DNA from 2 places in the Microbacterium sp. KUDC0406 genome. Region 2 is predicted to be linked to the other one. Evidence: predicted binding sites of a transcription regulator. Region 2 holds the regulator's gene; the other holds the start of a gene.
What was found. The regulator HspR, encoded in region 2, represses chaperone genes until heat shock. The targets are predictions, from matches to a motif close to AAGTTGAGTCNNNNNGACTCAACTT.
Positions count from the first base shown of each region.

Region 1 (7,056 bases), 100 kb from region 2:
GATCGGCGGAGCCAGGCGCGGCTCCTTGTCGAGCCAGCTCAGTTCGCCTGTCTGCTGATCCAGGTCCTTCGGCTCTGAAGGCATCTCCGATGATGGCCGATGCTCGGCGTCAGGTCAAGACTTTTTCCGAAATCCGGATGAGAATTTCCATGATGCGAGACGGCATGCCGAGACCCCGCCTGAGTCACGTTGTCCAGGCGGGGTCTCGACGACGAGAGTTTCAGGCCGCGGCGCTGGTGAGCACCAGGCCCGATCCGTCGGCCGCGACATCCACCCGCACCGTGTCACCGTCGTGCACGTTGCCCGACAGCAGTGCGGTGGCGAGGCGGTTCTGCACCTCGGTCTGGATGAGGCGACGCAGCGGCCGGGCGCCGAACACCGGGTCGTAACCTCGCTCGGCCAGCCACGACCGGGCATCCGGCGTGACGGCGAGCGAGAGGCGACGCTCATGCAGCCGCTTCTGCAGCTGGTCGACGGACAGCGACACGATCTGCGCGAGATCGTCCTCACTGAGAGCCTGGAACATCACGATGTCGTCGAGGCGGTTCAGGAACTCGGGGCGGAACGACTGCCGCACCAGCGCCATCACCTGCTCGCGCTTGACCTCGTCGGGCAGCGTCGGGTCGATGAGGATGGGGGATCCGATGTTCGACGTGAGGATCAGGATGACGTTGGAGAAGTCCACCGTGCGGCCCTGGCCGTCTGTGAGCCGGCCGTCGTCGAGCACCTGCAGCAGCACGTCGAAAACCTCGGGATGCGCCTTCTCGACCTCGTCGAGCAGCACCACGCTGTACGGGCGCCGCCGCACGGCCTCGGTGAGCTGGCCGCCCTGCTCGTAGCCGACGTACCCGGGAGGGGCGCCGACCAGTCGCGAGACGGAGTGCTTCTCGCCGTACTCCGACATGTCGATGCGCACCATGGCGTGCTCGTCATCGAAGAGGAACTCGGCGAGCGCCTTGGCCAGCTCGGTCTTTCCGACGCCGGTGGGGCCGAGGAACAGGAACGATCCGGTGGGGCGACCCGGATCGCTGATGCCGGCGCGCGAGCGGCGCACGGCGTCGGAGACCGCGCGAACGGCGTCCTTCTGCCCGATCAGCCGTCGGCCCAGCTCGTTCTCGAGGTGCAGCAGCTTCTCGCTCTCGCCCTGCATCAGCCGGCCGACCGGGATGCCGGTCCACGCGGCGATCACGCCGGCGATGTCCTCGTCGGTGACCTGCTCGTTGACCATGCGGCCCTCGCTCGACACGGCCTGCTCGGCCGCCTCGGCCTCGGCGATGTCGCGTTCCAGGCGCTTGATGGTCTCGTACTCGAGCTTGGACGCCTTGGTGTAGTCGGCGTTGCGCATGGCGAGGTCACGCTGGGTCACCGCGTCGTCGAGCTGCTTCTTCAGCTCGCCCACGCGGTTCAGGCCCTGACGCTCTCGCGACCAGCGCTCCTGCAGCACGGCGAGCTCCTTCTCGAGGTCGCCGAGCTGCTCGCGCAGCGTGGCCAGGCGCTCTTTGGAGGCGTCGTCCTTCTCCTTCTTCAGGGCGAGCTCCTCGAGCTTCATCCGATCGACCTGGCGCTTGAGCTCGTCGATCTCGACCGGGGAGGAGTCGATCTCCATCTTCAGCCGCGACATGGCCTCGTCGATGAGGTCGATGGCCTTGTCGGGCAGCTGGCGGCTGGGCAGGTAGCGGTTCGAGAGCGCCGCGGCGGCGACGAGCGCGCTGTCGGCGATCGTCACGCCGTGGTGCGCCTCGTAGCGGCCCTTCAGTCCGCGCAGGATCGCGATGGTGTCCTCGACACTCGGCTCGCCGACGTACACCTGCTGGAAGCGCCGCTCGAGAGCGGCATCCTTCTCGATGAACTCGCGGTACTCGTTGAGCGTGGTGGCGCCGATCATGCGCAGCTCGCCGCGGGCGAGCATGGGCTTGAGCATGTTGGAGGCCGCGACCGACCCCTCGCCGCCGCCGGCGCCCATCAGCACGTGCAGCTCGTCGATGAAGGTGATGACCTTGCCGTCGGACTCGGTGATCTCCTTGAGCACGCTCTTCAGGCGCTCCTCGAACTGGCCGCGGTACATGGCGCCGGCGACGAGGGCGGAGATGTCGAGGCTGATCAGCTCCTTGTCCTTGAGTGACTCGGCGACGTCGCCCGCGACGATGCGCTGGGCGAGGCCCTCGACGACGGCGGTCTTGCCGACGCCGGGCTCTCCGATGAGCACCGGGTTGTTCTTGGTGCGACGGGTGAGCACCTGGCTCACGCGACGGATCTCACCGTCACGTCCGATGACGGGGTCGAGCTTGCCCTGCCGGGCGCGATCGGTGAGGTTGATGCCGAACTGCTCGAGCGCGCTCTGCTGCTCTTCTTGCTGCTGACTGGGGTTGGTCATTCGTTCCTCCTGAGGAGACTCCTTATCAAAGTTGAGTTAAGACGACTCAAGTTTAACGCGCGCCGTCCCGCATATCAACCGTTGACAGTTCGTCATACACCTGTATGCTTACTCTCATACACTCGTATGGAGGCGTGGATGTCGAAACTGATCGAACTGGTCGGGATGCTGGCGCCGTTCGCCGCACTGGTGCTGCTGTTCTTGCACCGGCGGCGAGCCGCGGGCCCGGCCTGGCTCGGCATGATTGGCGCCGCCCTCGCCGGGTGCGGCTCGGTCGCGGAGCTGATCGGATCGCGAGTGAGCTGGATCGGGGTGTCCGACATGACGGAGGGACTCGAGCGACTCGAGGGCGCGAGCCTGGTGCGATTCGCGCTGGTCGTCGCCGGCATCCTGCTGCTGCTGGTCGCCGCGCTCATCGGAGGAGGACGCACGGTCCCCCGCATCCCGCTCGCGATCGGAGGCGTCGTCGCGGCGGCGGTGGGCGGCGCGATGCGGTTCGTGCACCTCGATCTGGGCGACGGTGGCTTCGCACGGTTCGTCGCCATCACGGCCGTCGACCTGGCGCAGTTCGGGCTTCTCGGATTCGGCGTGCTGCTGCTCGGCATCGCCGTGATCAGCGGCCGCGACGACGGGCCGGAGCCGCTCGACGACGCGGTCCGCTGGGCCGGTGCCATCGCCAGGCGCGTGCAGAGCGCGCACGAGCTCCGTCGGTAGCATCGGAGGATGTCCCGCGAGAGCCTGCTCGATCACGTCGTCGACGTGATCGCCGACGACGGCATGGGCGGCCTCAGCGTCCGCGCGGTCGCCGCCAGAGCAGGCGTCGCGATCGGCACCGTGCAGCACTGGTTCCCCACCAAGAGCGCCATGCTGCTGGCCGCGATGGACCGTATCGGCGGCGTCGCCGACGACGCGCACCGGCACGCCGTCGTGGCGGATGATCCGGCCGAGCGCCTGCGCGAGACCGTGGCACTGCTCGTGCCGGCCGACCGCGAGAGCAGGGTCAGCAGAGTCTGGCTGGCCTTCGCCGCGCAGGCCGTCGCCGACGACGAGGTGCGCGCCCGGTACGAGCAGCTCTGGTCCGGCATCCAGCGCGGTCTTGCCGGCCGGCTCGCCGCCGCCGCGCCGCAGGCGACGGCGGCAGCGATCGACGACGCAGCAGCCGAGCTGCTCGCGCTGAGCGACGGTCTCGCCGTTGCGGTGCTCGACGAACCCGGACGGATGCCGGCGGAACGTGCGCGCGCGATGGCGCTGCGCCGCACCGACGAGATCGTGACGGCCCTTCTCGACTGAGCACGGGAGGGTTGACCGGCGCGCATCCCTCCGCTTACGATGTCCATTGGTCAGAACTGACCTTCCATATCCTGGAACTCGACGAAGAGAGGGAGAGTCATGCCGCGCATCGATGCCGCAGCCCCCTCCTCCGAGCGCCCCTTCGCGTGGGGCAACTGGTACGCACACGGCGCCTGAGCAGGCCCGGAATCCCCACGATTCCGAGGCCGCCCCCACTGCGCCGAAGCGGCGTAGACTCACCGCATCCGCGCGCGCCGTCTGATCAGCCCGCCGGAGCGGGACCTCGGGATCTCCAGATGGCACGTGTGGACGTGCCGCCAGAGCGCTTCGGCGCAGGACCTGAGGAGACACAGAATGACTGACATCGCTGTCACCGTTCCCGCCGTGACCGTCAACGGGCGCCCCCGCCCTCTCGACGGGGTCGCGACGCATGCGACGGCGCTGGACTGGCTGCGCGACACGGGCCTGTCCGGAAGCAAGGAGGGCTGCGCCGAGGGCGAGTGCGGCGCGTGCGCGATGCTGCTCGCGACTCCGGATGCCGCGGGCGGCACCACTTGGACTCCGGTGAACGCCTGCCTCGTGCCGGTCTACGCGCTGGACGGCCAGGAGATCGTCACCGCCGAGGGTCTCGGCACCGTCGAGGATCTGCACCCGGTGCAGGAGAAGCTCGCTGAGGCGGGCGGCTCGCAGTGCGGCTACTGCACCCCCGGCTTCGCCTGCTCGATGGCCGGCGAGTACTACCGCGCCGATCGCACCCCCTTCGACAGGCTCAGGGACCCAGCGATGGCGACTGCCCGGTCCACGACGCCGAGCACGGCCCGAACGGCTTCGACCTGCACGCGCTGAGCGGCAACCTGTGCCGCTGCACCGGCTACCGCCCGATCCGGGACGCCGCCTACTCGCTGGGCTCCCCCGAGGCGGACGACCCGCTGCTGCAGCGCCTCGCGGCGCCCGCCCCCGCACCCGTCGCGACCGACGCCCTGATCGACGGCGCCCGCTTCCTGCGCCCCTCTTCCCTCGCCGAGACCCTGCAGGTGCTGCATGACGAGCCCAGCGCGCTCGTCGTCGCCGGATCCACCGACTGGGGCGTCGAGGTGAACATCCGCGGCAGCCGCGCACCCTTCGTCGTCGCGATCGACCAGCTCGACGAGCTGCGCGGCCTCACCGAGACCGCCGAGTACATCGAGATCGGCGCCGCCCTGCCGCTGTCCGAGGTGGAGCGCCGGCTGAACGGACGCATCCCCCTGCTGGCGAAGCTGTTCCCGCAGTTCGCCTCGCGCCTGATCCGCAACCGCGGCACCATCGGCGGCAACCTCGGCACCGGATCTCCGATCGGCGACACCCCGCCGGCGCTGCTGGCCCTCGGCGCGCGCCTCGTACTGGCATCCGCGTCCCCACTCTCGAGACTGCAAGCCCGCGCCGAGACGGGGGCGTAGCACCCAGTCTCGGCGCGGTGGTGCGGTTTCGGAGCGCGAGGTCGACCTCGCCGAGTACTTCACCGGCTACCGGCAGACGGTGCGCGCGAAGGACGAACTGATCACCGCCGTGCGCATCCCGCTACCGCTCGCGCAGGCCACCGCCTTCCACAAGATCGCGAAGCGCCGCTTCGACGACATCTCGTCGGTCGCGATCGGCTTCGCCCTCGACATCGACGGCGGCGTCGTCACCGCGGCACGGATCGGACTCGGCGGCGTCGCCGCAACGCCGATCCGCGCCTACGCCACCGAGCAGGCCCTCATCGGCCGACCGTGGGACCTCACCACGGTGAAGGCGGCATCGGCCCTGCTGCAGGGAGAGGAACCCCGATGTCCGACCACCGCGCCAGCTCCGACTACCGGTCCCACATGCTGGGCACCGCACTCCTGAAGTTCTACAGCCAGACCGTCATCCAGTCGAAGGAGGTGTCGGCATGAGCACTCTCGCCGACCGCCCCGAGAACCCCGTCGTCGGCCGCAGGGCCGCACACGAGAGCGCCGCCCTGCATGTCACGGGAGCGGCGATGTACACCGACGACATCGCCGAGCAGACCGCCGGCGTGCTGACCGCCTGGCCCGTGCAGTCGACGAACGCGCATGCGCGCGTCACGGTCGACGTCTCCGGCGCCTACGACGTGCCGGGCGTCGTCCGCGTGCTGACCGCCGACGATGTGCCAGGACTGAACGACGCCGGCATCCGCAATGATGAGCCGCTGTTCCCGAGCGAGGCCATGTTCTACGGCCATGCGCTGGTGTGGGTGCTGGGCGAGACGCAGGAGGCCGCACGCCTCGGCGCGGCGGCCGTCACCGTCGAGTACGAGCCGCTGCCCTCGCTGATCACCGTGCAGGATGCCCTCGAGGCGCAGTCCTTCCAGGGCACTCCGCGCACCGTGCAGCGCGGCGACGCGGCCGCCGGTCTCGCCGCATCCGCGCACGTCTTCGAGGGCGTGACCGAGTTCGGCGGCCAGGAGCACTTCTATCTCGAGACGCACGCCTCGTTCGCCGTCCGCGACTCCGAGGGGCAGTACTTCATCCAGTGCTCGACCCAGCACCCCACCGAGACGCAGGATCTGGTGTCGCACGTGCTCGGGATCCCGGCTAACGAGATCACCGTGCAGTGCCTGCGCATGGGCGGCGGCTTCGGCGGCAAGGAGATGCAGCCGCACGGGTTCGCCGCGATCGCGGCACTGGGCGCGAAGCTCACCGGACGCCCGGTGCGACTGCGCCTGAACCGCACGCAGGACATCACGATGACCGGCAAGCGGCACCCCTTCCACATCGCGTGGAAGGTCGGCTTCGACGAGAACGGCCTGCTGCAGGCCCTCGACACGACACTGACCTGCGACGGCGGATGGTCGATCGACCTGTCGGAGCCGGTGCTGGGCCGCGCGCTCTGCCACCTGGACAACTCCTACTGGATCCCGAACGTGCACGCCTACGGGCAGATCGTGAAGACGAACAAGACCTCCAACACCGCGTACCGCGGCTTCGGCGGCCCGCAGGGCGTCTTCCTCATCGAGGACATCCTGGGCCGGGTCGCGCCGACCCTCGGCATCGATCCGCTCGAACTGCGCCGGCGCAACTTCTACAAGCCCGGCCAGAGCACCCCCTACGGCCAGCTCATCAAGGACGCCGACCGCCTGGAGACCATCTGGGGCCAGCTCTCGGATGAGGCGGATGTGGCAGCGCGCCGCGACGAGATCCGCTCGTTCAATGCCTCGAGCCCGCACGTGAAGCGTGCCCTGTCGATGACGCCGATCAAGTTCGGGATCTCGTTCAACTTCGCCGCCTTCAACCAGGCGGGCGCCCTCGTGCACGTCTACAAGGACGGCTCGATCCTCGTCAATCACGGCGGCACCGAGATGGGCCAGGGTCTGCACACGAAGATGCTGCAGGTCGCGGCGACCGCGCTCGGGG
Region 1 covers NZ_CP091138.1:3,184,368-3,191,423, reverse strand. Annotated here, with positions in the region: gene L2X99_RS15730 (ATP-dependent Clp protease ATP-binding subunit) at 221-2,374, opposite strand; gene L2X99_RS15725 (hypothetical protein) at 2,513-3,088, shown strand; gene L2X99_RS15720 (TetR family transcriptional regulator C-terminal domain-containing protein) at 3,098-3,664, shown strand; gene L2X99_RS15715 (2Fe-2S iron-sulfur cluster-binding protein) at 4,019-4,510, shown strand; gene L2X99_RS15710 (FAD binding domain-containing protein) at 4,699-5,100, shown strand; gene L2X99_RS15700 (hypothetical protein) at 5,180-5,530, shown strand; gene xdhB (xanthine dehydrogenase molybdopterin binding subunit) at 5,574-7,056, shown strand, end outside.
Region 1: the regulator HspR is predicted to act here: its motif matches at 2,403-2,427, upstream of L2X99_RS15730 (ATP-dependent Clp protease ATP-binding subunit).

Region 2 (7,056 bases):
CCCACCAGCGCCGCGAGACGCCGCATGCTCGCGAATCGAGCCAGCCCCTGAGGCGCGCCCGGTCACCGACTCTCGAAGTTCACCGCCGAGTTGGACAGCACTTCCTTGATCGTGCTGGTCAGCGCGGCTGCATCGCAGACGACCACGACGTCGACGGCGATGCCGGGCTCCGTGAACGCGCGCGCCGCGGTGAAGAAGCCCGTGCCGTCGGCTGTGAAGGTGAACTGGCGGTGCTCGACCGTGACCCACGTCGGCGCATCGGCCAGAAAGATCCCATCCGCCATGAAGTCGCCTATGCCTTCTCCCGGGCCCGGCAGCCTCTGAGGCGGGATCGCCTCGGATGCTGCTCGTTCATCCATCCCGCTCGACTCGTCGATCGCCGTGAGGCCGAACTGCGCCGTGCAGTTGCCCTCGGTGCTGGCGAACATCCAGTGTCCGGGCTTGCTCCGGGCATCATCCGGTTTCCAGCGATCACGATTCAGGCCGATTCCCCATGAGATCACGGTGTCCGATTCCAGCGAGTCGCCGTCCGCGAAAGTCAGCGACTTCGATGCGGGCGGATCGCTCACGTCCGAGGATGCGTCCGCAGCCGCGGCTGCAGTCCCTGTCGGCGTGGGTGCAGCTGTGGCTTCCGTCGTGGCGATTCGGGCGGTGAACTTGAGCACCCTTCTATCAACTTTGAATTGACAGCATCCGTGCCTCGGCGTATCCTTGAGTCATCGCGACTCAGGTTTCTGGGCCGCAGCAGACTTCCAGACAACAACCACAAGGAGAATCACATGGCACGTGCTGTCGGTATCGACCTCGGAACCACCAACTCCGTCGTCAGCGTCCTCGAGGGTGGCGAGCCCAAGGTCATCGCCAACGCAGAGGGCTTCCGCACCACCCCCTCGGTGGTCGCATTCACCAAGGACGGGGAGGTGCTCGTCGGTGAGACCGCGAAGCGCCAGGCCGTCACCAACGTCGACCGGACGATCTCGTCGGTCAAGCGCCACATGGGCACCGACTGGTCCTTCGACGTCGACGGCAAGAAGTGGACGCCGCAGGAGATCTCGGCCCGCATCCTGCAGAAGCTGAAGCGCGACGCCGAGTCGTACCTGGGCGACACCGTGACCGACGCGGTCATCACCGTCCCCGCCTACTTCAACGACGCGGAGCGTCAGGCCACCAAGGAGGCCGGCGAGATCTCGGGCCTCAACGTGCTGCGCATCATCAACGAGCCCACCGCGGCCGCCCTGGCCTACGGCCTCGACAAGGGCAAGGAGGACGAGCTCATCCTCGTCTTCGACCTCGGTGGCGGAACCTTCGATGTCTCCCTGCTCGAGGTGGGCAAGGACGACGACTTCTCCACCATCCAGGTGCGCGCCACCGCCGGTGACAACCGCCTCGGCGGCGACGACTGGGACCAGCGTCTCGTCGACTACCTGATCAAGCAGTTCAAGGAGACCACCGGCGTCGACGTCTCGGGCGACAAGATCGCGCTGCAGCGACTCAAGGAGGCCGCTGAGCAGGCCAAGAAGGAGCTCTCCTCCTCGACCAGCACCAGCGTCAACCTGCCGTACCTGTCGCTGACCGACAGTGGCCCCGTCTCGCTGAGCGAGACCGTCACGCGCGCCAAGTTCGAGGACCTCACCAAGGACCTGCTCGACCGCACCAAGAAGCCGTTCGAGGACGTCATCCGCGAGGCGAACATCAAGGTCGCCGACATCGACCACATCGTGCTCGTCGGCGGTTCGACCCGCATGCCGGCCGTGGCCGACCTGGTGAAGGCCGAGACCGGCAAGGACGCCAACAAGGGCGTCAACCCGGATGAGGTCGTCGCCGTCGGCGCCGCGCTGCAGGCCGGCGTGCTGAAGGGCGAGCGCAAGGACGTCCTGCTCATCGACGTCACCCCGCTGAGCCTCGGCATCGAGACCAAGGGCGGCATGATGACCAAGCTCATCGACCGCAACACCGCGATCCCGACCAAGCGCAGCGAGACCTTCACCACCGCAGACGACAACCAGCCGTCCGTGGCGATCCAGGTCTTCCAGGGTGAGCGCGAGTTCACCCGCGACAACAAGCCGCTGGGCACCTTCGAGCTGACCGGCATCGCGCCGGCTCCGCGCGGCATCCCGCAGATCGAGGTCACCTTCGACATCGACGCCAACGGCATCGTGCACGTGTCCGCCAAGGACAAGGGCACCGGCACCGAGAAGTCGATCGTCATCTCGGGCGGCTCGTCGCTGTCGAAGGACGACATCGAGCGCATGGTGCGCGAGGCCGAGGAGCACGCCGCTGAGGACAAGAAGCGTCGTGAGTCCGCCGAGACCCGCAACCAGGCCGAGACCCTGTCCTACTCGATCGAGAAGCTGATCAAGGAGAACGAGGACAAGCTGCCCGAAGACGTGAAGACCGAGGTTCAGGCCGACGTCGACGCACTGAAGACGGCCCTGGCCGGCGAGGACGACGACGCCGTGAAGACGGCGTTCGACAAGCTGAACCAGTCGCAGTCCAAGCTCGGCGAGGCGATCTACGCGCAGGGCCAGGCGGATGCCGACGGCCGGCGCAGCGCCCGAGGGTGACGCGCCCGCCGGTGACGACTCCTCCGACGAGGACGTCATCGACGCCGAGGTCGTGGACGACGACGAGAGCAAGTGATGATGACCGACAAGAACTTCGATGAAGTTCCTGAGGACGAGGGGTCGGATGCTGCGGCATCCGGCCCCGCGCCGCAGGAGAACGACGCGACCGACGCCGAAGACCTGACGATCGACGACATCCTGAACGCCGAGCAGACCGCCGAGGCGGCTGCCGAGGACCACGCCCTCGAGGATGCCGAGAACGCGCTGCTCGTCGACCTCAAGCGCCTGCAGGCGGAGTACGCGAACTACCGTCGCCGCACCGAGGAGCAGCGCCACATCGAGATCCAGCGCGCGAAGGGCGAGGCCGCCAAGGGTCTGCTGCCCGTGCTGGACGACCTGGCGCGCGCCGAGCAGCATGGCGATCTCACCGAGGGCTCGGCCTTCGCGGTGATCGCCGAGAAGCTCCGCTCCGTGGTCGACCGCCTCGGCGTCACGCCGTACGGCGAAGCCGGTGAGGAGTTCGATCCCCAGCAGCACGAGGCGATCTTCCAGCAGCCCACTCCGGGCGCCACCACCTCGACGATCCTCGAGGTCGTCGAGGTCGGCTACCGGCTGGGCGAAGTCGAACTGCGGCCGGCGAAGGTCGTCGTCGCGGTGCCTGCTGAGTAAGCGGGGTGATCGATGGCTAGTCAGGACTGGTTCGACAAGGACTTCTACAAGACGCTCGGCGTCAAGAAGGATGTCTCGGACGCGGATCTGAAGAAGACGTACCGCAAGCTGGCGCGCAAGTACCACCCGGATTCCAACCCGGGTGATGCCAAGGCCGAGGCGACGTTCAAGGAGATCAGCGAGGCGTACTCGGTGCTCAGCGATGCCGATCAGCGCAAGGAGTACGACGAGATCCGCGCCATGGGCTCGGGTGCGCGCTTCACCGCACCCGGTGCCGGCGGAGCGGGCGGCTTCGAGGACGTGTTCAGCCGGTTCGGGCAGGGCCGCAGCCAGCAGGCCGACTTCGACGACATCTTCGCGATGTTCAACCAGGGCGGCGGCTCGTTCGGCTCGGGCCGATTCGGGCAGCCGTCCGGCGGATACCGCGGTTTCGGCGGTCCGCAGCGCGGCGCCGACGTGACCGCGCGCACCACGATCGACTTCGTCACCGCGGCCAAGGGCGAGACCATCTCGCTGCAGTCCGAGGACGGCAAGCCGTTCAAGGTGAAGATCCCCGCCGGCGTCGCCGACGGGCAGAAGATCCGGCTCCGCGGCCGCGGTCGTCCCTCGCCGGACGCCGGCGAGAGCGGCGACATCGTGGTGCAGATCACGGTGCGTCCGCATCCGGTGTTCTCCCGCGAGGGGCTGAACCTGCGTCTGACCGTGCCGGTGACGTTCACCGAGGCCACGCTCGGCGCGACGATCGAGGTGCCGACGCTCGACGGCGAGACCGTCAGGCTGCGGGTAGCCCCCGGCACGCCGTCGGGGCGGGTGCTGCGGGTCAAGGGCCGGGGCATCACCACCAAGAAGGGCACCGGCGACCTGCTCGCCGAGCTGCAGGTGGCGGTTCCCTCGCACCTCGACGAGGCGGCGAGGGCGGCCCTGGAGGCGTTCCAGGCCGCAGAGCCGAAGGAGAACCCGCGTGCCGAGATGATGGCGAAGGCGCGGGCCTAGCCGCCGGTCGCCCCGCGAGCGATGGTCGTTGAGCGAGCGATGGTCGTTGAGCGAGCGAAGCGAGACGAAACGCAGAGACGAAACGCAGAGGTCTGGGAAGGAGGCATGAGGATGGCTGAGATCGAGGAGGATGCTCCGGTCTACGCGATCGCGGTCGCGGCCGAGCTCTCCGGCATGCACCCCCAGACCCTGCGTCAGTACGATCGCATCGGCCTGGTCGTGCCCGGCCGCACCCGCGGTGGCTCGCGGCGCTATTCGCCCCGCGACATCATGCAGCTCCGCGAGGTCGCCCGGCTCTCCGCCGACGGCATGAGCCTGCCGGCGATCGCGCGCCTGCTCGACCTGGAGGATGAGGTGCGCGCACTGCGCCATCGCGTGCGCGAACTCGAGCAGACGCTGGATGCCGAGCGGCGCAGCCGCCCCGGCGTCCGGGTGTTCGCCGCGGCGACCAGCGGGCAGGTGATCACGGTCCCCTCGGGCCGTCGCCTGCGCCGCTCCACCGAAGTCATGCTGTGGAGCCCGCGACGTTCCGGCGACGACGACTGACGGCTCAGATGCCGAGCACGGCCTTCGCGATGAGGAAGTAGATCACCAGCCCGGTGGCGTCGACGAACGTCGTGATGAACGGGTTCGAGAACACCGCGGGATCGACCCGGATCGCGCGCGCGGCCAGCGGCATCATGCCGCCGACGGATGCCGCGACCGTGCAGACCGCCACGAGGGTGAGGCCGATCACCAGGCCGACGTGCCACTCGTAGACGAGTCCGGCGATCGCGAACCCGAGCAGCCCGAGCAGCAGGCCCAGGCAGAACCCGGTGCGCACCTCGCGCGAGAGCACCCTCAGCACGTCGCGCGGTGCGACCTCGCCGAGGGCGAGCGATCGGGTGACCGTGGTCGCCGCCTGGTTGCCGGTGTTGCCGCCGGTGCCGATCAGCAGCGGTACGAACAGTGCCAGCACCGTCATCTGCGCGAGCGTCGCCTCGAAGCTGTCGAGGACCTGCACGGTGAGCGTCGCGCCGACGGCGAGCACCAGCAGCCACACCACGCGCGAGCGCACCAGCCGGCGGATCGGCGTCGACAGGTACGAACGGCGCAGCGGCTCCACGCCGCCCTGCCGAGCGGCGTCCTCGCTCTCCTCCTGCTTGAGGATGCGGGCGGCGTCGTCGATCGTGAGGATGCCGACCAGCCGATCCTCGCCGTCCACGACCGGCAGCGCGAGCAGGCCATAGTCGGTGGTGCGGCGGGCGGCGGTCTCGGCGTCCTCCGAGACGACCGCGATGTGCGCGTCGTTCATGAGGTCGCCGATCAGCGTGTCGTCGGGCGCGCCCATCAGGTCGCGCAGGCTGACGACGCCGACCACCCGCCGGCCGTGGTCGGTGACCGGCAGCGTGTAGATGGTCTCGGCCGACTCGAGTGCGCCGCGGACGCGCGCCATGGTCGCGGCGACGGTGAGCTGCGGATGCGTGGTGACGAACTCCGGGCTCATCCGGCGCCCGATCGAGTCCTGCGGGTAGCCGAGCATGCCCGAGGTGAGGTCGCGCTCCTGCCTGGTGAGGCCGCGGAGCAGTCGCGGGGCGACGGATGCCGGCAGCTCGTCGAGCAGCCACACCCGGTCATCCGGATCCATCTCGGCGAACAGGGTCGTCACCTCGGCGTTGCGCAGCGCCTGAACCAGGTCGCCCTGCGTGCCGGGGAGAGCGCCTCGAACACCTCGAGCGCCCTGCCCTTCGCCAGCAGGCGGTACACGATCGCTGCATCCTCGATGCCGAGCCGGTCGACGAGTTCGACGATCTCAGGGACGGACAGCGGGGTCAGCACGGCGGATGCGCCGGCGAGGTCGTTCTGGGCGAGGAGCTGGCCGATCGTGTCGGCGGCGTCTGCCACGTTCTGAAGCTGCGTGGGGGTCATGGATGTGCCTTCGCAGAGGAGGCCGCCCCACCGCAGCGGTCAGTGCGAGCTGATCTGCGGTGCGGAGCGGAAGCGGATGGGTGAAACGCGTCTGCGACTGTGACTGTCACTGGACATGGGGCACCACCTCGCTTCCTGGATCCTCGGAGGGCGCAGAACCTCGTACAGCCTACGCCTTCTCGCAGAATGTACTCTGTCAACAGTAAACGGGAGGGCATGTGGCTCAGACGGTGCAGCGGGGCGAAGCGCTCGGCGTTCAGGTGGCGGATGTCATTCGACAGCGGATCGTCCGGGGGATCTGGCGCCCGGCGAGCGGATCACCGAGGAGGCGCTCGCCGAGGAGTTCGCGGTCAGCCGGGGTCCGGTGCGGGACGCGCTGACGCAACTGAGCTTCGAGAAACTGGTGCGCATCCAGCGTCCTCGCGGCGTGTTCGTCGTCGGCCTCACGAACGACGACGTCGACCAGCTGTACAGCCTGCGCGGCGCGCTCGAGCAGCTCGCGCTCTCCCGCGCGGTGCGCGTCGAGGACGATGCGCGCTGGCGTGCGATGGCCGCGGCGGTGCAGCGGATGGCGGATGCGGCGGATGCCGGCGATCACGCCGCGTTCGTCGCCGCGGACCTCGACTTCCACTCGCAGATCTACGTGCTCGCGGATCATCCGCGGCTGGAAGGGGCGTGGAATCAATACCTGCCCACCTTCACAGCACTGCTCGACGTCACGATCAACCACGACGCCGACCTGCACGACTCGGCCGGCGATCACGTGCTGCTGATGGATGTCATGCGCTCGGGGGACCCGGACGAGGCCGCGGCGGTGCTGACCGCGCACCTCGACGGCGCCCGGGATCGGATGCTGAGCGAACTCGACGCGCGTCGCGGCTGAGCCGGCGCGAGACGCGGGCGCCGCGCCGGATGTTGACTG
Region 2 covers NZ_CP091138.1:3,082,718-3,089,773, forward strand. Annotated here, with positions in the region: gene L2X99_RS15210 (HNH endonuclease signature motif containing protein) at 1-51, shown strand, start outside; gene L2X99_RS15215 (hypothetical protein) at 63-569, opposite strand; partial or broken gene dnaK (molecular chaperone DnaK) at 780-2,640, shown strand; gene L2X99_RS15225 (nucleotide exchange factor GrpE) at 2,643-3,233, shown strand; gene L2X99_RS15230 (DnaJ C-terminal domain-containing protein) at 3,246-4,226, shown strand; gene L2X99_RS15235 (heat shock protein transcriptional repressor HspR) at 4,332-4,772, shown strand; gene mgtE (magnesium transporter) at 4,777-5,874, opposite strand; gene L2X99_RS15245 (hypothetical protein) at 5,871-6,134, opposite strand; gene L2X99_RS15250 (GntR family transcriptional regulator) at 6,250-7,017, shown strand.